DNA from 2 places in the Sphingomonas sp. P3_C6 genome. Region 1 is predicted to be linked to the other one. Evidence: predicted binding sites of a transcription regulator. Region 1 holds the regulator's gene; the other holds the start of a gene.

Region 1 (19,029 bases):
ATATAGCCCACGCCGTTGGCCTTGATCGCGGCGATCAGTTCCGGATCTGCATCACGATCGCGGATGCTGTGGGCCAGGATATCGGCGCCGGCATCGACCACACCCTTGGTCTCGTCGGCGGTGAACATGTGGACGGCGATACGCAGCTTGTCGAGATGCGCCTGGTCGATCATCGCGCCATAGACGGCCGGGGTGCGGATCGGCGCGTCGGGTGGCCCTTCGAGGCGGATCTTGATGATGTCGACGCCCCGTGCCGCATTGGCCGTCACGGTCGCGCGGCCTTCCTCGGCGGTCCTGGCGGTCAGCACCGGGCCGGAGACATAGAGCCGGGCCATGCCGGGACCGAAGGGCGCGGTGCGCAACTCGTCGCGCAGCTTCACCGTCTCCACCCCGTCATCGCCCAGGCTATAGACGGTGGTGACGCCGTACCGGGCATAGAGCGCAAGTTGATCGGTCAACTGGGTGCGCGCCGGAACGGCCGATTTGGCGTCGAAGAACAGATGGCCATGCGCATTGACGATGCCGGGCATGATCGTCTTGCCGGTCACGTCGATCCGGGTGGCACCGGCAGGGACCGGGGTGCGTGCCCTGGTGCCGACGGCGACGATCTTGCCGTCGGTTACGACCACCACTCCATTTGCGATCGGCGCCTTGCCCGTGCCGTCGATCACGCGCGCACCGGTAAAGGCGATGGTTTCGGCGCCGGCCGGCACAAATGCCAGCAAAGACAATGCCCATAGGCCGAGACCGCTCAGGAACCGCATGCTCTCACCCTCATCTTGCCAAGCTCTGCCGGAGCATAGCATCACCGCCCGACTTGGGTAGCGCGACCGGTCTCTCGACCCGACCCTTCCGGCCGGATAGTGAGGGCGGGTGACCCAACCACCCCGCTCCCCCCTGATTCCCGTCGCCGAAGCCCAGGCACGCCTGTTCGCCCTTGCCGTGCCGGTAGAGGCCGAGACGGTGCCGATCCGCAGCGCGGCCGGTCGCTGGGCAGCGGCCGATATCATGGCCGTGCGGACTCAGCCGGTCAGCGACCTGTCGGCGATGGATGGCTATGCGATCCGCTTCGCCGACCTGCCCGGCCCATTTACCGTGATCGGCGAGAGCGCCGCCGGCAGCCCGTTCTCCAGCGTTGTCGCCGCGGGCGAGACGGTCCGGATCTTCACCGGCGCGGCGATGCCCGAGGGCGCCGATACCGTGCTGATCCAGGAAGAGGCCGCACGTGACGGCGACCGGATGACGCTGTCGGGCGAAGGGCCACGCGCCCGGGGCCGGAACGTCCGCCGCAAGGGCCTCGACTTCTCCACCGGCGATCTGCTCGTCGCCAGGGGTGAGCGTCTCACCCCGGCGCGCATCGCCGTGGCGGCGACCGGCGGGCATGGCGCCCTCCCAGTATGCCGCCGGCTGCGTGTCGCGATCGTCGCGACCGGGGACGAACTCGTCGCACCCGGCAGCGCCCTGACCGAGGCGGCGCTGCCTGAATCGAACGGGGCAATGATTGCCGCCCAGCTCGCCGATCTGCCGGTCGACATCATCGATCTCGGCATCCTGCCCGACCGGCTAGACACCATCACAGCAGCCTTCACCGCAGTGGACGCCGACATCCTCGTCACCACCGGCGGCGCCTCGGTCGGCGATCATGACCTGGTCCGCCCGGCGCTCGATGCGGCGGGCGGCAGCATCGATTTCTGGCGGATCGCACTCCGCCCCGGCAAGCCGATGATGGCCGGCCGGCTGCGCGACACGGTCGTGCTCGGCCTGCCCGGCAATCCGGTCTCGGCCTTCGTCACCGCCTTTCTGTTCCTTCGCCCGCTGATCGCCACCATGGCCGGCGCGCTCGATCCCTTTCCCCGGACAGCCACGGCGATCCTCGGCGATGCGCTGCCCGCGAACGATCATCGCCAGGATTATCTGCGCGCCGTCACCCGCGACGGCCATGTCTTCGCCGCCGGCACGCAGGACAGCTCGATGCTCCTCACCCTCGCCCGGGCCGACTGCCTGATCGTCCGCGTACCCAACGCGCCGGCACTCGATGCGGGCGAGCCGGTGGAAATCCTACCCTTGGCTTGACAGAGCGGCGGAACATTGCATAAACGTTCCCAGTCTGTTCCGACGGAGGAATTGGGATGCTTACCCGCAAGCAGCACGAGCTGATCTGCTTCATCAACGACCGGCTCGAGGCGAGCGGCGTTTCGCCCTCGTTCGAGGAAATGAAGGAGGCGCTCGACCTCAAGTCCAAATCGGGCGTCCACCGCCTGATCAGCGCGCTGGAGGAACGCAAGTTTATCCGCCGCCTGCCCAACCGCGCCCGTGCGCTCGAAGTGCTGCGCATGCCCGAACGACCCGAGGTCGCCGCGCGCAAGAGCGTTGCTGCCGCCGCGGCTGCCCCTGCCGGCCCCGCCCCTACCGGTAATGTGAAGAAGATCCCCGAGCCTGCCAACGACGTGATCGAGATCCCGCTGCACGGCCGGATCGCGGCCGGCGTCCCGATCGAGGCGTTCGAGGGCCAGTCGATGCTCGCGGTGCCAGCCGCACTGCTCGGCGGCGGCGAACATTATGCGCTCGAAGTCTCGGGTGACTCGATGGTCGATGCCGGCATCCTCGACGGCGACTATGCCCTTATCCGCCGCGCCGACACAGCGCGCGACGGCGAAATCGTCGTGGCGCTGATCGACGACAGCGAGGCGACGCTCAAATATTTCCGGAAGGAAGGCGCGATGATCCGCCTCGATCCGGCGAACCGCGCTTATGATCCGCAGCGCTATTCCCCGCATCAGGTGCGCGTGCAGGGTAAGCTCGCCGGCCTGCTCCGCCGCTACGTCTGACCGGCACCGGCGCCGTCACCCGCCAGGGGTGATGGTCGCCCGGCTGCAGCACGGTGGCGACATGGCCGGTGCGAAGCGTCACCGCGACCCCGCCGGTCTTCGCCAGCATGTCGCGGTCGAGCCGTAGCCAGCGCGGGCGACATCCGTCGGGCAGCCAGCGTTCGCTGACCACGATATCGGCAGTGCCGCACGCCGCGATCAGCTCGCCCGCCGGCACTAGATAGGCGCTCCGTGTTGCGAGGATTCGCCAAGTCCGACCGCCCGCCTTTTGCTCGACCAGACACAGGTCGCGGCTGCAGCGAGCCTCGGGCTGATCGGACAGGAACAAGGGCTCGCCATCCACGCCGCTATTCTCGGCAAGCATGTCCGACGTGTAATCCCCGACCCGTTCGCGCAGCAGCGCGAGCCCACTCCGCGGCGTGCGAATGGCGACATGCCGCCCATCGCCAGTGACGAGCAGGTCAGGCGCCGGCGTCGTCAGCGCCCAGGCAGCGCCCATCGCGAATGGTACGGTACCGAGCCGTCGCCAACGTGTCCGCCATAAGGCGATCCACAGCCCGCCAAATGCCATCAGCCCGAACGCCCCGCCCGGCATCGCAGGCAGTGCCGCGATCGATCCGGGTATGCTGGCGGTCGCATGGGCGATCCACAGCAGCAGGTCGAGTGAGCGCGCCGTGAGCCACCACAAGGGCGCGCCGATACCGACAAGGTCGAACAGCAGCGCCAGCGCTTCGAGCGGCATGGTGACGAAGGTGGTCAGCGGGATCGCGACGATGTTGGCGAGGGCGCCATAGATGCCGGCCTTGTGAAAATGGAACAAAGCGATCGGCATCAGCGACAGCTCGACCACCACGCCGGTCAGCAGCAGCGACAGCAAGGTCCGTCCGAACTTCTGCCACCAGGCCTGCTCGCGCGGCGCGAACCAGGCCTTCACCCGCGGATGCTCGTGCAACGCGACGATCGCCGCCACCGCGGCGAAGGAGAGCTGGAAGCTCGGCCCGGCCAGTGCCTCGGGAAAGAGCAGTAGCACGATGAACGCACCCGCCGCGACCAGCCTGAGGGTGATCGCCTCCCGCCCCATCGCCATCGCGACCAGCACCAGCAGGGCGGCGACGCAGGATCGGATCGTCGGCACCTCGGCGCCGGTCAGCAGGGTGTAGCCGATCGCCGCCACGGCTCCCGCTCCGGCGGCGATCAATGGCAGGCGAAAGCGCAGCGCGAGCCACGGACTGAGCGCCAGCAGGCGCAATACCAGCAGCATGACCGCGCCGACCACTGCGGTGATATGCAACCCGCTGACCGACAGCAGATGGGCAAGCCCGGAGCGCCGCATCGCCTCGGCATCCTCTTCCGAGATGCCGCCCTGGTCCCCCGTCGCCAGCGCCGCCGCGATGGCGCCGGCGCCACCCGGCGCGCTCGCCTGGATATGTTTCGACAGCCTTTCCCGCAGGCCGCTCGCGCCCGACGCTCCGGGTCTGACGATGGTGACAGGCCCGAACCCGCGCCCGGTGCCGCCGATCCCGTCGAACCAGGCAACACGGGCATAGTCATAAGCCCCCGGCACCGCCGGCTGGGGCGGCGGCATCAGCCGGGCCCCAAGCCTGATCGTCGCGCCTCGCGACAGCCCTCCCGGCACATCCGCCTCGGCCAGATTGACGCGGACATGCTTGGGCAGCGTCGGCAGTTCCCGCTTGCGTCCATCCTGTTTGCCGCTGCGCCGTTCGCCCTTCCGGACCGGTCGCGCGGGCACGGCAACGACGCGGACCGGCGTCAGCCGGAGCCTTACCAGATCCCGCGACGGCAACGGCTCGACCCGCTCGACCTGTGCCTCGAAGGTCGCGATCACCGGCCGGGCCAGTACCTGCGCGTCGGAGCTCGCCGCTCTCCACCAGATCAGCGCGAGGCCGGTGGCGGCGAGCAGCGCCCCTACGGCCACCACACGCCCTGCCCGTCCGCCGCGCCCAATGGCGATCGCGAGCAGCGCCACGCCCGCAAGAGAAAGCAGCGCCGTCGACCACCAGGAAGGGTCGGGCAGCACGAACCAGGCGGTGATGCCCGCCCCGAACGAGACGGGCACCCAGAGGAAAAGCTGGTCGCGTTCGGCCTCGAGCCAGAGCTCTATTGCCGCCTTCACCTTGCGCACGTGTCCAACGGCCGCCATTTGAAGCCTACGGGGTCGCGTGCTAGGGGCCTCGGCGGCTGTACTGGCCATCGATTTTCATGTCTGGGAGCAAGCGCGTTTGGGCGCAAGGTCTGATACCGCGGCGGCCGATACCGGCACGCCCGACACGTCCGCAGTGGTGACTCGCTTCGCGCCGTCACCCACCGGTTATCTGCATATTGGCGGCGCACGCACTGCGCTGTTCAACTGGCTGTTCGCGCGCCATCACGGCGGCAAGTTCCTGCTGCGCATCGAGGATACCGATCGGGCCCGCTCGACCCAGCCGGCGATCGACGCGATCATCAGCTCGATGAAGTGGCTCGCCCTCGACTGGGACGGTGATACCGTATTCCAGTTCGAGCGCGCCAAGCGTCATGCCGAGGTCGCCTATCAGATGGTCGAGCAAGGCAATGCGTATCGTTGCTACGCCACGCCCGACGAGCTGACCGCGCTGCGCGAAAGCCAGAAGGCTGCCGGCAAGCCGATGCGCTATGACGGCCGCTGGCGTGATCGCGCCCCTTCCGAGGCGCCCGAGGGCGTGCCGTTCGTCGTCCGGCTGAAGGCGCCGAAGGAAGGCGCGACGACAATCGTCGACCAGGTCCAGGGCTCGGTCACCGTGCAGAATGAAGAGATCGACGATCTCGTCCTGCTGCGGTCCGACGGCACGCCGACCTATATGCTCGCGGTGGTGGTCGATGATCACGACATGGGCGTAACTCACGTCATCCGCGGCGACGACCATCTCAACAATGCCTTCCGGCAGTTGCCGATCATCAAGGCAATGGGCTGGCCGGAGCCGGTCTACGCCCATATCCCCATGATCCATGGCAGCGACGGCGGCAAGATGTCGAAGCGCCACGGCGCTGTCGGCGTCGAATATTATCGCGACGAACTCGGCATCCTGCCCGAGGCGCTGAGCAATTATCTGCTCCGTCTCGGCTGGGGCCACGGGGATGATGAGATCATCAGCCGTGAGCAGGCGACCGAATGGTTCGACCTGGCCGACGTTGGAAAATCACCAAGTAGGTTCGATCTGAAGAAGATCGAGAACCTGAACGGGCATTATATTCGCGGTGCAGACAATGCCCGTCTGGCGGAGCTTGTGGCCCCGCGACTCGGTTTAGAAATCAGCGAATCGCAGGCCGAATTGCTTCAGCGCAGCATGGAATCGCTCAAGCCGCGCGCGGCCAATCTCAACGAGCTTACGTCCGGCGCGGCCTTTCTTTTTCGCACTCGCCCTCTGGAAATGGACGGCGATGCAGCATTGCTCGTCTCCGGCGACGCACCTGCACTGCTGGGGCGCCTGCATGCCGCTCTTGACGCGGTTGCCAACTGGGATGCAGAGGCTCTCGAAGACGCGGTCCGCCGGGTCGCGGAGGATGCGGGTGTGAAGCTTGGCCAGGTGGCACAGCCGTTGCGGGCTGCACTTACCGGGCGCAAAACGTCACCCGGGATTTTCGACGTGCTCGAGCTGCTCGGGCGCGAGGAGAGCCTGGGCCGCATCGCCGACCGGATGGCTGCCTAGGGTTCGAGAAAGGACTGATCGATGACCGACACCGCGACATCGCGTATCAATATCGGGAATCATGACTATGCGGTGATGGACGGCAGCGTTGGCCCCCAGGTCATCGACATCCGTAAGCTCTACGCCGACACGGGCATGTTCACCTACGATCCCGGCTTCACCTCGACGGCAAGCTGCGAATCCGCGCTGACCTATATCGACGGTGACGAGGGTGTGCTGCTCCACCGCGGCTATCCGATCGGTCAGCTCGCCGAACAGTCGAGCTTCATGGAAGTGTCCTATCTCCTCCTGAACGGCGAGCTTCCGTCCAAGGACGAGCTGAACCACTTCACCTACACCATCACCCGCCACACCATGCTGCACGAGCAGCTCGCGACCTTCTATCGCGGCTTCCGTCGCGACGCGCATCCGATGGCGATCATGTGCGGCATCGTCGGCGCCCTGTCGGCGTTCTACCACGATTCCGCCGATATCACCGACCCGCACCAGCGCATGATCGCCAGCCACCGGCTGATCGCGAAGATGCCGACGATCGCGGCGATGGCGTACAAATATTCGGTCGGTCAGCCCTTCCTCTACCCTGACAACAGCCTGTCCTACACCGGCAACTTCCTGCGCATGACGTTCGGCGTCCCCGCCGAGCCTTATGTCGTGAACCCGGTGGTGGAAAAGGCGCTCGACCGCATCTTCATCCTGCACGCCGACCATGAGCAGAACGCGTCGACCTCGACCGTCCGTCTCGCAGGCTCTTCGGGCGCGAACCCGTTCGCCTGCATCGCGGCCGGCATCGCCTGCCTGTGGGGCCCGGCGCATGGCGGCGCCAACGAAGCGGCGCTCAACATGCTGCGCGAGATCGGCACCGTCGATCGCATCCCGCATTATATCGAGCGCGCCAAGGACAAGAACGATCCGTTCCGCCTGATGGGCTTCGGCCACCGCGTCTATAAGAACTACGATCCGCGCGCGACCGTGATGCAGCAGACCGTACGTGAAGTGCTTGGCGCGCTGGGCGTCAACGATCCAGTGTTCGATGTGGCCCTCCACCTCGAGGAAATGGCGCTCAACGATCCGTACTTCATCGAAAAGAAGCTGTTCCCGAACGTCGATTTCTATTCGGGCGTGATCCTGTCGGCGATCGGCTTCCCGACGACGATGTTCACCGCGCTGTTCGCCCTTGCCCGCACCGTCGGCTGGGTCGCTCAGTGGAACGAGATGATCTCGGATCCCGCACAGAAGATCGGTCGCCCGCGCCAGCTCTATACCGGGCCGACGCAGCGCGATTACCAGCCGGTCGACAAGCGCTGATGCGCGCGGCAGTCACCATCTTCGGCATCCTGGTGCTGCTGATGGGGCTGCTGTGGATCGGCCAGGGCACCGGCTACATCCAGTGGCCGGCGTCCAGCTTTATGATCGACCAGCGCATCTGGGCCCTCTGGGGCGCATTGCTGGCGGTCGTCGGCATCGTCATCATCCGGATCGGACGCCGCTGATCGATCCCGCTACTCGGCGGATCGATTCAAATGACCGCAAGGTTACTGCAGGATAAGGCTGTACGGAGCATCATTGGTGCATCGTCCTGCTCCTTCTCATCGCCGGCGACCGATTGCATGTTCGAGCAGAAATTCCCTGTTACGGGGCGACAATTCCCTGTTCCGAATAACAGGGAAGTACACCATAGAGCGTTGTTATAACAATAATTCTGGAGCAAGACCTCCTGAATTCAACGCAAAATAAAAATTCCCTGTTATTTTCCCTGTTAATCGCCCGGAACAGGGAATTCGGCCCGTACACGATACCGGCCAGAATCGGCCATCGTGCCGCCCTATGATCCTGTGAGAAACGCTCATGTTTCCCTTGTTCCAGAGGCAGCATGAAGACTGTAGCGCGTTTAGCGATCGCCCTGTGTTGCGTTGTCCTTGCCGGGTCCGCCTATGAATTCTGGGCGGAACGCCGCGACAGTCAGTTATTTCCTCATCCCGGCCGCCTCGTATCGGTTGGCGATCACAGGCTCCATCTGTGGTGCGTCGGGCAAGGGACGCCTGCGGTCCTGCTGATCTCCGGCGATGGCACACCGTCGGTGACGATGTATGCGGCGCAGGACCGGATATCCAAATTCACCAGGGCGTGCAGTTATGATCGCGCGGGCCTCGGCTGGAGCGACGCGCCTGCCAGGCCGATGAGCCTGCCGGATCAGGTCAGCGATCTGCGGCAAATAATAACCAGAATCCACGCTGATGCTCCCTTGATCTTGGTGCCGGAGTCGGGTGGCAACCTGATCGCGCTGGCGCTCTTCATCCGCTCGCCCGGGACAGTCGGAGGAATGGTGATGGTGGACGGATCGGAACCCGATCTGTGGTTTCGCGGCAGTCCGGACGAGTTCACGTCAATGCGCCTGATGGATCCGCTATATCAGGCGGGTTGGCATCTGGGTTTTATACGCATCCTGCTCCCCTTGGCGGTGCCTGATTGGGTCGATGCCCTGCCGCCGAAGACACGAGGCCAGTTTGACGCGGTCTGGTCTAAACAAATGCCGAGCTACACGCGTGACGCGATCGATCGTTGGGAGCTGACTGGAGAGGCCGACCGTCCGAAGCTGGTCCCGGGACTGTTCGGAAACCGGCCGCTGGTGGTTATCCGGCACGGCAAAACGGGCGGAATGGGCATTCCGGAAAAATATGAAGCGGAATGGCCCGCGGCCCAAGCGAAGCTGGCATCCCTCTCGGCCAACGGCAGGATCGTCGTCGCGAAGGACAATCATCATCCTGTCGCGGAAGAGAATCCCGACCTTGTCAGTGAACAGGTTCGTTCCGTCGTGGATCAACTGCGTGGGAATCATCCAATCGGCCGATGATCCGGGGATTATCCGCACAGTTTCGGCGGCGGGCCGGCGCCAGACGGCGGTACTATTCCCGATAGGGCAAAGTGAACACGAACCGGGCGCCCTGCCCTGGCGCGCTGTCGACCGTAACGTCACCGCCCATCGCGCGCGCAAGCTTGCGCGCGATATAAAGCCCAAGACCGCTGCCGCCCGGCTCGCGCGGATCGACACGTTCGAACTTCTCGAAGATGCGGGCCTGATCCTCGAGCGCGATGCCCTTGCCCTGATCCGCCACGATCACCGCGGTGACACCGTTCTCGCGTTCGGCGCGGATCCACACCATGCCGTCGCGCGGCGAATAGCGCACCGCATTGCCAATCAGATTGACCAGCACCTGGAGCGCGCGGCGGAATTCACCGGTCGCGGGCAGCACGTCGAGCGGCGCCGGCTTGTCGATCCGCACCTGCGCCTCCGATGCGCGCACGCCAAGCAGCCCGGCCGCGCGCCGCGCGACATCGGCAAGGTCGAGCGGCTCCTTTGCAACGATGAAATCGGCACGCTCGATCGCCTGGAGGTCGACGAGATCGTCGACCAAGCCCATCAGGTGCCGTCCGGCGCTCGCGATATCGGCAGCATAGTCGGCATAATCCTGGCGCAGCGGCCCTTCCGACTGGGCGTTGATGCTGTCGGCATTGGCGATGATCCGGCCAAGCGGGCTGCGCAATGCCTGGTCGAGCCGCGCGGCAAAGACATCGGTGAGGTTTTCCGGACTCGCCTGGGGCTGTTTCGGGGCGACGGCTGGCGTCTCGTCGATCATGTGCACCGCGCCGACAAAGCCCGCAAAGGCGCCACCCGCATCGGTGCGTGGCGTCGCTGACAGGCGAACCGGATGACCGGTCGCCCTGATCGTCGCGCTCTGCCCGTCGAAGCGCTGGTGCATGGCAAGGCCGCCCAGGATCGGGAACGATCCTTCATTGTCTTCGCCCAGCGAGAACAGGCGGGTCAGTGGCTGGCCGAGCATCGCCGCCGAATCGAAGCCATGCCTGGCGCCGGCGCTGATCGACAGGAAGGTGAGACGCAGCGCCGAATCCGTCTCCCATGACCAGTCGCCCGCGCTGCGCAGGAAATCGCCTTCGCGTTCGCCCAGCGTCGCCTCGGGGTGCCAGGCGGAGCGGCTGCGCCAGCCGGTGATCATCAGGCGAACGCCGCGGGTTTCCGGCTCGGCACGCACCCATAATTCGACATCGTCATCGCCATCAGCCGCGACCACGCCGCGCGAGACGAGGATACCAAGGCGCTGCGCGAGCCGGGTCAGTGTCGCGATCTGCGGGATCGCGATCGGCTGACCGATCCCGCCGCCCGCACGGATGTTGAGATCCATCAGCCGCTGGTCGGCCTCGACCAGCCGGCCGGAACGATCGACCAGCCCGCGCACCGGAGGCAGCATCGGATCGGTCACGTTCATGCCCGTGAACCTCGGGCCAGGGCAAGCATGGCGCTGCGATAATCCGGATGCAGCAACAGCGGGGCGAGTGCGGCACGCGCATCTTCAGCCGGGGTGGCGGCTATATCGTCGAGCGCCTCGGCGAAGCTGTCGAGGTCCCGGCGCGGGTCGGCTTCGCTCAATGCCAGCCCGATCCGGGCGATCGATTCACGATCGAGCTCGAGCGCGCGCAGGACAAGCCACAGGCGATCGCCGGAAGGCTCGAGCACGATCTCGCGTGCGTCGGCATACTCCAGGCCCAGCGCATGGCCGATCAGTGCGACGAACAGCGACAGGCGCCGATCCGCCAGCGTCTCCACCAGCAGCGGCGCGAGTTCGTCGGCACGCGCGTCGAGTGCGGCGGCGAGGCGCATCGCCACCGCCTCGGGTCGGTCCCCTTCGTCATGCGATCCGATGCTGCGCATTGCCGCGTCGATCAGTGCCCGGTCGAACACGGGCAGGCTGTCGTCCGCCATCTCGATGAAATGCTCGCGGAGCGCAGCCGCGGTCCACCAGGTCAGGCGATGATGAAGTTCGGCCGGAAGGTCGGTTCTCGCCACCGTGTCCGGATCGCCGTGGCGGCGATTCTCGGCGGCGAGTAACGCCATGGCGGCGGCGGCGACCACGGTGTCAGGGTTCTGGATCAGCCGCGCCAGCAAGCTCGCACGGTCGGGATCTTCCGGCGCGACGACAGGCAGTGCCTCGGTCAGCACTTCCTGACGGGCACGGCCGACCAGTTCGCGCATCAGTTCACCATCCCGCAACAGCCGGGACGAGGCAAGCCGGCGCAGGACCACTGGTCCGCTGCTCGCCAGTGCCTCGGCCAGAAAAGGTGAGTCGCGGGCGGCGAGCAGGCGGGCTGCATGCTGGCTGATCGCGCTCTCGACGGCGGCGACGAGGCCGCCAAGCGCTCCCGCCAGCGCCGATCGCGAGCGTTCGTCGAGCCGTGATTCGGCGGGCAGGAAAAAATCGTCGATGGTGACCGCCAGCCTCTCGTCGGCACACAGGTCCGCTGCCGCCGCGCAAGCGAGCAGCCGGCCGACTCCCCATCGGGTGCCATCATCCATGTCGCCAACATCGCTCGACATGCGCCTCTGCTACGAGATTTGTCGTTAAGACGAGCCTAAGGCTTTTCGCGAAACGCCTCAATGGCGGCGCCAAGTGTCGTAAAAGCGTAGAGTCCTGCCGCGACCAGCGCCGCAAGCGGCTGTCCCAGGGCGATAAACGGCAGCATCACCATCGGATAGGCGGCCGGGCTCGCCCACCAGCGCCGGCGGATTCGGACATTGCCCGCCCGTTCGACCAGCCCCGCCGCCAGGATCGCGCCACCTGCGGCGATCAGGCCTGCGGTCGAATCCCGCCCGAGCAGAAGTGCCGCCAAGGCCGATACCGCCAGCATCGCCCCGTGCTGGATACGGAGCTCGATCGTCTCGTCCCGCAGGGCCGAAGCGGTGCTGCCGACCGTAAACCCCGCCAGGGCGAGGATCGTCAGCGCCAGTCCGGTGAGCGGCCAGGTGAAGAACAGGGCCGCAAACCCGGCGAACGCCAGCACAAAGCCAAGCGCCGTGACCGCGATGCTCGGAACGCTCCGCCCGACCAGATGCGGCAGCGCAAGGCGTGCGAGCGGCGCCAGCACGAACCGGTCGGCCCAGGGCGTCGGGACGGGCGCGAGCGCCGACAGGATCGCCTTGCCCCGCTCGGCCAGCCGGCGCGAATCGCGTTCGATACCGTGCGCCCCGCCAGCCGCACCAGCCGGCAGGCGAACCTGTGCCGGGCCAGCCTGTGCCGCGACCCGCAACAGGGTCGACTGGAAATCATAGTCCTTCGGCATCGCCGCCACTTCGGCGATTCGTTTCGGGTCGAGCAACGCCAGGCCGGCCCACGCGGTCAGCGCCCCGACCCGCTCGAAATGGCTGCCCCCGCCCTGATCGTCGGTGACGAGCAGGGCATCGGCACTCTCGCCCGCAAGCGACGTCACGACGTCGCCCGTCGTCATCACGCCGTCCGCGACGACCAGCACGCGGGACAAGGGGTGCAGCTTCTCCATCGCCTCGGCTGCGGTGCGCACCGCGTCGACCGATGCGCCGCGCCGTCCGATCCGGTTGATCGCGCCGAGCAACTCGGGCGTCAGGCGCGCAATCACGAGCACGATCTGCGACGCACCGGCGGCTACGAGCAGTCGCGCCTGGAACTCGATAAGGGTCAGCCCGCCGAACGGCAGGGTCGCGGCAAGCGTACCGGGCCGGTCATCGGCATCCTCGGTCGCGAAAATCAGCCCGGCCAACATGCTGGGCTGTTAGGCGGAACGACCGCCAATGGCAAAGGTGTCTGTGATCAGAGGCGTTCGGCCGCCCGGCGCAGGCGGCGAAGCAGGTTCACATCCTGCGGCACTGCATCGGCCGCCTCGGACGCGATCGCCATCAGGCGGATCGCCCCGAAGCTCGCGGCGAGGCCCTTGAGACGCGCGGCAGAGCTGCGCCATTCGTCTGCGCCGCGGGCACGCTCGAGATTGTCGAGGCCGCGTCGCACGCCGTCGAGAAAGGCTTCACGCAGCTCTGCGATAAGCTGAGGCTCGTCGCCCACCGCCGCCGCCAGAGTCGCATCGATTGCACCAGGATCATAGGCCATGCCTGTATTTCTACAGGGCAGCACTTAAGACAAGGTTTCGCTATTCGCTTCACGCAGGCCGAAATCATGGTAAACAGCTGATATGAACGGGGGTTCGCGCATCATCGATCTTCGGCCGGGTAGCGGCAGCGCTACGCCTGACGAGAATGTCTCCATGCCGTCCTCTGCCGAGGCGGAGCCGATCGAGCTTCGCCAGGCGATCGAAGACTATGATGACGACGAGCCCGAGCCACAGCGCGGTCGCTGGGTCATCCCCGCCTTCGGCGTGCTGGTATCGCTCGGCTGGATCGCCGGCATGCTCTGGTTCGCCTGGCCGAGCCTGCAACGCGCCCTGCCGATCGAACTCACCGGTTTCATCGCTGCCCTGTGTGTGCCCCCCGCCCTGATCGGCATCCTGATGCTGCTTGCCCTGCGCACCAGCACCGCCGAGGCGCAGCGTTTCGGCCGCACCGCCCGCGCCATGCGCGCCGAAGCGGCCAGCCTCGAACGCACGGTCGCTGCCCTGTCGCAGGCGATAGAGACCAACCGCGCCAACCTCGCCGAACAAACCGCCAGCCTGCTGGCAATGGGCGACGGTGCAGTGGCGAAGCTGGCCCAGATCGGCAACGGTGTCGCGGAACAGATCGACCTCGCCGATGAGCGCGCCCAGCAGCTCGCGACCGCAGCAGCCGCGACGCAAAACAACCTCGGCGTCCTGATCGCCACATTACCGAAGGCCCATCGTGAAACTGAGGCTCTGGCCCGGCTGCTCCATGAAACCGGGATCTCCGCCGGCCAGCATGCCAGCGCGCTCGACGCCCAGATCGTCGCTCTCGCCGAGCGCGGACGTGAAGCGGATTCGGTCGCGGGCGGCGCTGCCCAGCGGCTCGCCGCGCATATCACGCGCATGGAAGCAACCAGCGAGACCGCCGGAACGCGACTCGAATCGGTCACCGGCGAAATGTCGGCCGCCGTCGATGGTCTGCTCGGCCGCACCGCCAATGCGGTAGACGAGGCCCGCAAAGGCATTGCCGCCCAGGGCGAGGCCATGCTGGCGATGCTCGGCACCAACCAGGCTGCGCTCGACAGCGTCAGCCGCGACAGCGCGGAAGCTCTCGCCACGCGTATCGGCGCGATCGAGGTGATCATCGACCGGATCGCCGCGCGGCTCGGAGAGCAGCGAGTCGCGAGCGAGATGGTGATCGGCGAACTCGACACCGGCCTTACCCGGGTATCGCGCCAGCTCGACGCGCTTCATGCCCAGGGCATCGACCGTACCCAGACCCTTGCGGCGTCGATCAGCGCGCTTGGCGGGTCGGCGGACGCGATGACGGAGGCGTTGAAGACCGGCGACGCCATCGCGACCACCGCGATCGACACGACCGAAAGGCTGCTGCTCGCGCTCGACGCCGCCGCACGCGAGATCGACGAGACGCTGCCCGATGCCCTGGCCCGACTCGACGCCCGCATCGCCGACAGCCGGCAGGTGGTCGGCGATGCGAAACCGGAACTGCTTGCCCTCGTCACCGCCGCGGAAAGCACGCACGACGCGATCGAGGCGATCGCTCATGTCATTGCCGGCCAGCGCGACACGCTCGACAAGCTGTCGAGCAAGCTGATCGAGACGCTCAACAGCGGCCGCACCAAGGCCGATGCACTGGGCGAGATGGTCGAGGAAACGATCGGCCGCACGCACCGCTTCGCCGAGGAAGCAGCGCCCCGCCTGGTCGAAGCACTGCTCCGGGTTCGCGACACGGCAAGCGCCGCTGCCGACCGGGCCCGCGAGACGCTCGCGGCCGTCATTCCGGAGGCGGCGCTGGCACTGGAGAATGCCAGTGCCGAGGCGATGCGACGTGCATCATCGGTCGCGCTTGAACATAAGATCGCCTCGATCATCGATGCAGGCGATGCCGCAGCCGAGGCGGCACAGCGCACCTCCGAACGGCTGACCCGGCAGATGCTCGCCATCGCCGATTCGACTGCCGCGGTGGAGAGCCGGATCGAGGGAGCCCGTGCCGAGCGCGAGAATGCCGACAAGGACAGCTTCGCCCGCCGCGTCTCGCTGCTGATCGAAGCGCTTAATTCCGCGTCGATCGACATCACCAAGTCCTTCTCGACAGAAGTCTCGGACAGCGCCTGGTCTGCCTATCTCAAGGGGGATCGCGGTGTGTTCACCCGGCGCGCGGTCCGGCTGATCGACGCCGGTGAAGCGCGCGAGATCGCCCGGCTGTACGACGACGACGATGCCTTCCGCGAGCAGGTCAATCGCTACATCCACGATTTCGAGGCGATGCTGCGCACGATCCTGGCGCAACGCGATGGGTCGCCGCTCGGGGTTACCTTGTTGTCGTCGGATATGGGCAAGCTCTACGTCGCGCTCGCCCAGGCGATCGAGCGCCTGAGGAGTTAGCTCAGCGCGCGGCGGCCGAATGTAGGTCCGCGCTCGACCAGCGGGTTCGATTCGCGCTCGAGCATCTCGAGCGTCTTGTCGAACAGCGGACGGAGTTCGACGACCCATTCGAGCGCCTCATCCGGCGTATCTCGATTCTCGACACAGTCGCGCGCGATAGTCTCGATCTTCTCGGCAACCGCGCCGAGCGGTTCGGCACCGAACTGGCGGGCCTCGCCCTTCAGCGTGTGCGCCGGCAGCACCATGGCAGCTGCGTTGAGCGCCCGCATGGCAGTCTCAATCGCCGCGACAGACTTTACGCCGTCTTCCCGGAAATATCCCAGGATACGCACAAAGCCTGCCCCCAGTTCGGTGCGAGCTTGCGAAAACACCGTCCAGTCGATCAGGCCGCGATCTTCGAATGACACCGTAATCTCCCACTTCGGGGTCACCAAGACCGCGAAGGATATACCCTGCTTATAAGTTAACGGGGTAAAGGATGAGTTGACGTATCAGTGCCTAATCGACCGGATGATCGGTGAATGCTCGTTTAATCCAGTTTTGGTCGCGGAGCCGTTTTTTACTTATCGAACGGATTTTTCGGTGCGCGCAGGGTAAGGCGCACCGGCACGGCACCAAAGCCGAGATCGCGGCGGATGCCGTTGATCAAGTAGCGCTGATAGCTCATCGGCAGCTGATCGACCCGGGTGCCGAACAGCACGAAGCCCGGCGGACGGGTTTTCGCCTGGGTGAGATAGCGCAGCTTGATGCGCTTGCCGCCCGGCGCGGGCGGCGGGTTGGCCTCGACCGCCTTTTCGAACCAGCGATTGAGCTCGCCCGTGCCGACCCGGCGCGACCATGCCTCGCGCGTCTCGAAGGCGACCTTGAGAAGCGTGTCGATGCCTTTGCCCGTCGCTGCCGAGACGGTGAGCACCGGGATGCCCTTAACCTGCGAGAGTCCCTCTTCCAGCGCGCCACGGATACCGTTGAACAGGCTGCTGGCATTCTCCGCCACATCCCATTTGTTGATCGCTACGACCAGCGCTCGGCCTTCCTGCAGGGCCGCATCGGCGATGCGCAGGTCCTGCGCCTCGAGTCCGCGGGTGGCGTCCAGCAGTAGGACGACAACCTCGGCGAAGTCGATCGCGTGGAGCGCGTCGGCAACCGAGAGCTTCTCCAGCTTGTCCTGCACATTGGCGCGCTTGCGCATGCCCGCGGTGTCGATCAGCCGGACCGCGCGCGGCTCGCCCTCCTCATCGTGCCAGGTCCAGTCGATCGCGATCGAATCGCGCGTGATCCCTGCTTCGGGGCCAGTGATCAGCCGCTCCTCGCCGAGCATGCGGTTGATCAGGGTCGATTTGCCCGCATTGGGGCGGCCGATGATCGCCAGCTTGAGCGGGGCGTCGAGGCTGTCCTCGTCTTCCTCGACCGCCTCGGCCTCTTCGTCCTTCTCTATGTGAGGAAGCAGCGCCTCGAAGAGCTCAACCATTCCCTCGCCATGCTCGGCCGACAGTGCGACCGGGTCGCCGAAGCCAAGGGACAACGATTCTAGGATGCCGCTCTCGCCGGCGCGGCCTTCGGCCTTGTTGGCGACCAGGATGACCGGCGTCTTCGATCCGCGAAGCCAGCGAGCGATCTCCTCCTCAAGCGGGACGAGACCGACCCGGGCATCGATCAGGAACAGCGCGACATCGGCCTGGGCGACGGCGGCCTCGGTCTGGGCGCGCATCCGACCGGGCAGCGAGGCGGCGTCCTGATCCTCATAGCCAGCGGTGTCGATGACGCGGAATTCCATGCCGACCAGCGTTGCATCGCCTTCGCGACGGTCGCGCGTGACACCGGGCCGGTCGTCGACCAGCGCGAGTTTCTTGCCGACAAGGCGGTTGAACAGAGTCGATTTGCCGACGTTGGGCCGGCCGATGATCGCGACCACGGGAAGATTGGGCATGGCGCGCCTTAGCCTGCCGAGCAGCATTCGTCACCCCGGAGTCGTGTCGGGGTGACAAAGCAGGCATATCGATCAGCGATAGGCCGATATCCGACCCTTCTGGTCGAGCACATACAGGGTCGAATTGGCGACGATCGGCGGCAGGCTGTACGACTTGCCTTCCTCGATCGTATTACCGACCTCCCCGGTATCGGGCGATGCGAAGACGATCTCGCCACGCGAGTTCGTCAGGATCAGGCGGTTGCCCGCGAGCACCGGGCCATACCAGGTGATCGGGTTCTTTTTCTTCTTCTCGCTGCCATAATGGCGGAGCTGCTGGATCCACCGCACCTTGCCGGTCGCGCGGGCAAGACAGACGAGACGGGCGTCGTCCGTGACGAGGAACAGCCATTCGCCCGCGACCCAGGGGGTCGAGATGCCGGCGAAATTCTGTTCCCAGATACGCTGGCCGGACACGATCTCGAGCGCGACCATGCGACCGCCCTGGCCGACCGCGAACACGAGACCGCGGTCGATGACCGGCGACGCGTCGATATCGGCGAGCGAGGAAACCGATGTCGAGATGCTGGAGCGCGACAGCGCGTCCTGCCACAAGGTGCGGCCATTTTCGTACCGATAGGCGTTGAGTTCACCCGAGGAGAAACCGGCGATCACCGTGCCCTGGCCAACCGCCGGCGCCGCGACGCCGAACACGCCCTGCGTTTCGAGCGAGCCGGACTGGGTCCAGACGACCGAGCCATTTGCCTTGGACAGCGCGAAGAGCTGGTTGTCCTGGCTCAGCACATAGATGTTGTCATTGTCGATGGTCGGGGCGCCGCGTAGCGGGCCGCCCGGCTTGACGCGCCACGTCTGGGCCCCCGTCGCAGCGTCGAGCGCCACGACGTCGCCAAGTCCGTCGGTCGCATAGACCTTTCCGTCATCGAAGCTGACACCACCGCCAAAACGGGCGCTGCGCGTCTTCTTGTCTTCCTTGGCGATGTCGACCGACCAGAGCTTCGCCCCGGTGTCGGCTGCAAAGGCATGGACATTGGCCTCGACATCGATCGCATAGAGCTTGCCGCCGGCAACGACCGGTGCAGCGGCGAGGCGCTGGCGGTTGGAGCCACCGTCGATCGATGCAGTCCATGCCCGCGTGAGCGTGGCGCCAAGGGCGACCTGCCCCAGCGACTTGTCGGCACTGCCGCCAGGCTGTGGCCAATCCGCATTGACCTCGGCGGGGGGCAGCAGCACCTGCACGTCGGCCAGGCTCTTGTCGGAGGTCACTTCGCTT
Region 2 (2,164 bases), on a different contig from region 1:
CCGGTCCGCCACGTACTTTCCTACCGCCGACCCAAGCACCATGACGTGCAATTCATTTGAAAGCGCCCGCCGCCGGTGCGACCCCGGATCGATCGAACGGCCCGGAAATGCAGATGCTGCGAATAGCCCTGATCCTGATCCAGGCCGCCACCGCAGCCGCTCAAAGCGCCACGCCTCCCGCGCTAAAGCCCGATCTTGCCCGGCTGTTCTGGCAGAATGACAGCACCCGCGCGCAGATGGAGGAGCAGGCGCTCGCGATCCACCAGAAGCTCGACGAGAATCTCGACGGCTATGTCACCCAGGAGGAGATTCGGCGCGCCATGAACGCACGGGTTGGCAGCTCGCCCCACACGACCGATCCCCAGGCGCCGGTGCCGCTCCTGTTGCTCGCGATGATCGATCAGGATGACACCGACCATGACGGCCGTATCTCTGCGGACGAGGCAAAGGCGGGTGCCGACCGCCAATTCGACCTGGACGACACCGATCATGACGGCGTGGTGACCCCGGACGAACGCTGGGCGGGCATGCTCCGCTTCGGCAAGGAGCATGCCGATCTGGTCGCTCAGGGAGTCGTCGCCCTCGAACGGAACCGGATCGCCAACGAAAAAAAGAACTGATTTCGGTTCGATTTCGGAACTATCCGAATAGACCCATGTTACCGCCAATATGGCGGGTAGGCATTTCTATCAGATATTCCGCGCGTACAGGGTTCCCGGCGTGCGCACCCCGGTCGCCTGGACCTGGCAGTGCATCGATCAGGTTGGCGCGCCGATGGCGCGCGGCGCGCTTTATGGCTCGCTGCCCGACTGCTTCGCGGCGCTCAAGTGCAACCGCATCCGGCTCGGCGATGCGCCGATCCGGATCGACCTCGCGGGTGCCAGTCCCGAAGACGCTTCGTCGGTGGTTGCTATCGCGATCAGTGAGCGCGATGTGACGATCACCAGCAGTGATCCGCGGCCTGTGCCTGGAGTCGCCTGATCCAGCACCTATAAGACGGGCCGATATCGCGCCAGGGACCGGCGGGGCAGGCGATGGAACCATTTTTGGCGCTTTGCGATGTTCCTGTTTTGATCTAGTTTTCGACTATGAGCCGATTCGCCCCAGACCTCGCCCCCGCCGATATCGTTCCGGTCATTCTGGCGGCCCCTGCCTGGGCACGCCTGGGAATCGCGGTACGCGATCCGCGCCTGCGTGCCCGTGCTGCTGAGAAGCTGGCACGGACGATTCTTGAAGAACTCGACGACGATGCCCTGGTACACGACGCGAACCAGCTCTCGCTCGGGTTCTAATCGCCCGCCCGCGTCCGGTGGTGCGAGGCCTTGCAGGAAGAGCCAGGCTTGCTCTCGATCTCCCCCGCCCATAACATTGCGGCCATGCCCGACACCCCGTCCATAACCGGTGGTTGCCAGTGTGGTATGGTCCGTTACGTGGCGGACGCGGCGCCGGATTATGCCGGTTATTGCTGCTGCGCCGATTGCCGCAGGGCATCGGGATCGGGATATGTCGCGTTCATGGGTTTCCCGGCACGCGCACTCGCCTTCAGTGGGGATACGGTGCAGGTACGATCTCCCGCCTTCCGCGGTGGGGAGGCGGTGCGCAATCGGTGTGCGAAGTGCGGCAGCCTGGTATTCGGCGGGGTGGTCGGCGAAGACGTGTCTCATACCATCTACGCAGGATCGCTCGACGATCCGTCCTTCTTCCGCCCGACCATGGCCCTGTTCGACCGAGAGCGGCCTGGCTGGGCGATCCTGCCGCCGGGTCTGACGGTGTTCGACACCATGCCGGAATAGGGTGTCCTTTGGCAGGAGCGGATGCCTCGCGGTGGGCAGCTTCCACACCAGCTGTTCAGGCGTCAGCCGGTGTTCGGCGTGGAGTCCGGTTCGGTCGCTTGGTCGGCCTTGCCGGGCAGCGACGCGGACAGGTCGATGCGCTGGCGCGGGATACGCGGGCGGTTCTTTCGCTTCTTCGACCGGCGGCGCTTTTGTGATCGTGCCACGGCGTTCCTGATGAGCGGCAACATCAGGGCAGCGCCGCTCACGGCGATTGTGATGACGCCGAAGCCCATGACGACCGGCGTCATTGCCGGTCAGCGCGTTGGGATGTCCGGGCGTCGAAGCGAAAGGTCATGCCGCTCTCCAGTCCGGGCGAAACCCATCGTGCC

What was found. Region 1 encodes LexA, which represses DNA repair genes until DNA is damaged. Its sites were predicted from a motif close to GTTCCNCNCTTGTTCT; they were not measured.
Region 2: a site for LexA is predicted at 1,062-1,077, ahead of AC1DT7_RS13160 (DUF6771 family protein). Genes of this name have one in related genera too.

What each region holds. Positions count from the first base shown of each region.
Region 1 covers NZ_JBFUHB010000018.1:978-20,006, forward strand. Annotated here, with positions in the region: gene AC1DT7_RS16365 (amidohydrolase family protein) at 1-764, opposite strand, end outside; gene AC1DT7_RS16370 (molybdopterin molybdotransferase MoeA) at 874-2,073, shown strand; gene lexA (transcriptional repressor LexA) at 2,130-2,828, shown strand; partial or broken gene AC1DT7_RS16380 (ComEC/Rec2 family competence protein) at 2,800-4,989, opposite strand; gene gltX (glutamate--tRNA ligase) at 5,069-6,514, shown strand; gene AC1DT7_RS16390 (citrate synthase) at 6,536-7,819, shown strand; gene AC1DT7_RS16395 (hypothetical protein) at 7,819-8,004, shown strand; gene AC1DT7_RS16400 (alpha/beta fold hydrolase) at 8,385-9,365, shown strand; gene AC1DT7_RS16405 (sensor histidine kinase) at 9,418-10,797, opposite strand; gene AC1DT7_RS16410 (DUF2336 domain-containing protein) at 10,794-11,903, opposite strand; gene AC1DT7_RS16415 (hypothetical protein) at 11,939-13,102, opposite strand; gene AC1DT7_RS16420 (Hpt domain-containing protein) at 13,150-13,443, opposite strand; gene AC1DT7_RS16425 (coiled-coil domain-containing protein) at 13,526-15,832, shown strand; gene AC1DT7_RS16430 (Hpt domain-containing protein) at 15,829-16,239, opposite strand; gene der (ribosome biogenesis GTPase Der) at 16,392-17,759, opposite strand; gene AC1DT7_RS16440 (outer membrane protein assembly factor BamB family protein) at 17,832-19,029, opposite strand, start outside.
Region 2 covers NZ_JBFUHB010000012.1:20,863-23,026, reverse strand. Annotated here, with positions in the region: gene AC1DT7_RS13170 (EF-hand domain-containing protein) at 114-620, shown strand; gene AC1DT7_RS13165 (hypothetical protein) at 721-981, shown strand; gene AC1DT7_RS13160 (DUF6771 family protein) at 1,089-1,292, shown strand; gene AC1DT7_RS13155 (GFA family protein) at 1,377-1,793, shown strand; gene AC1DT7_RS13150 (hypothetical protein) at 1,856-2,083, opposite strand.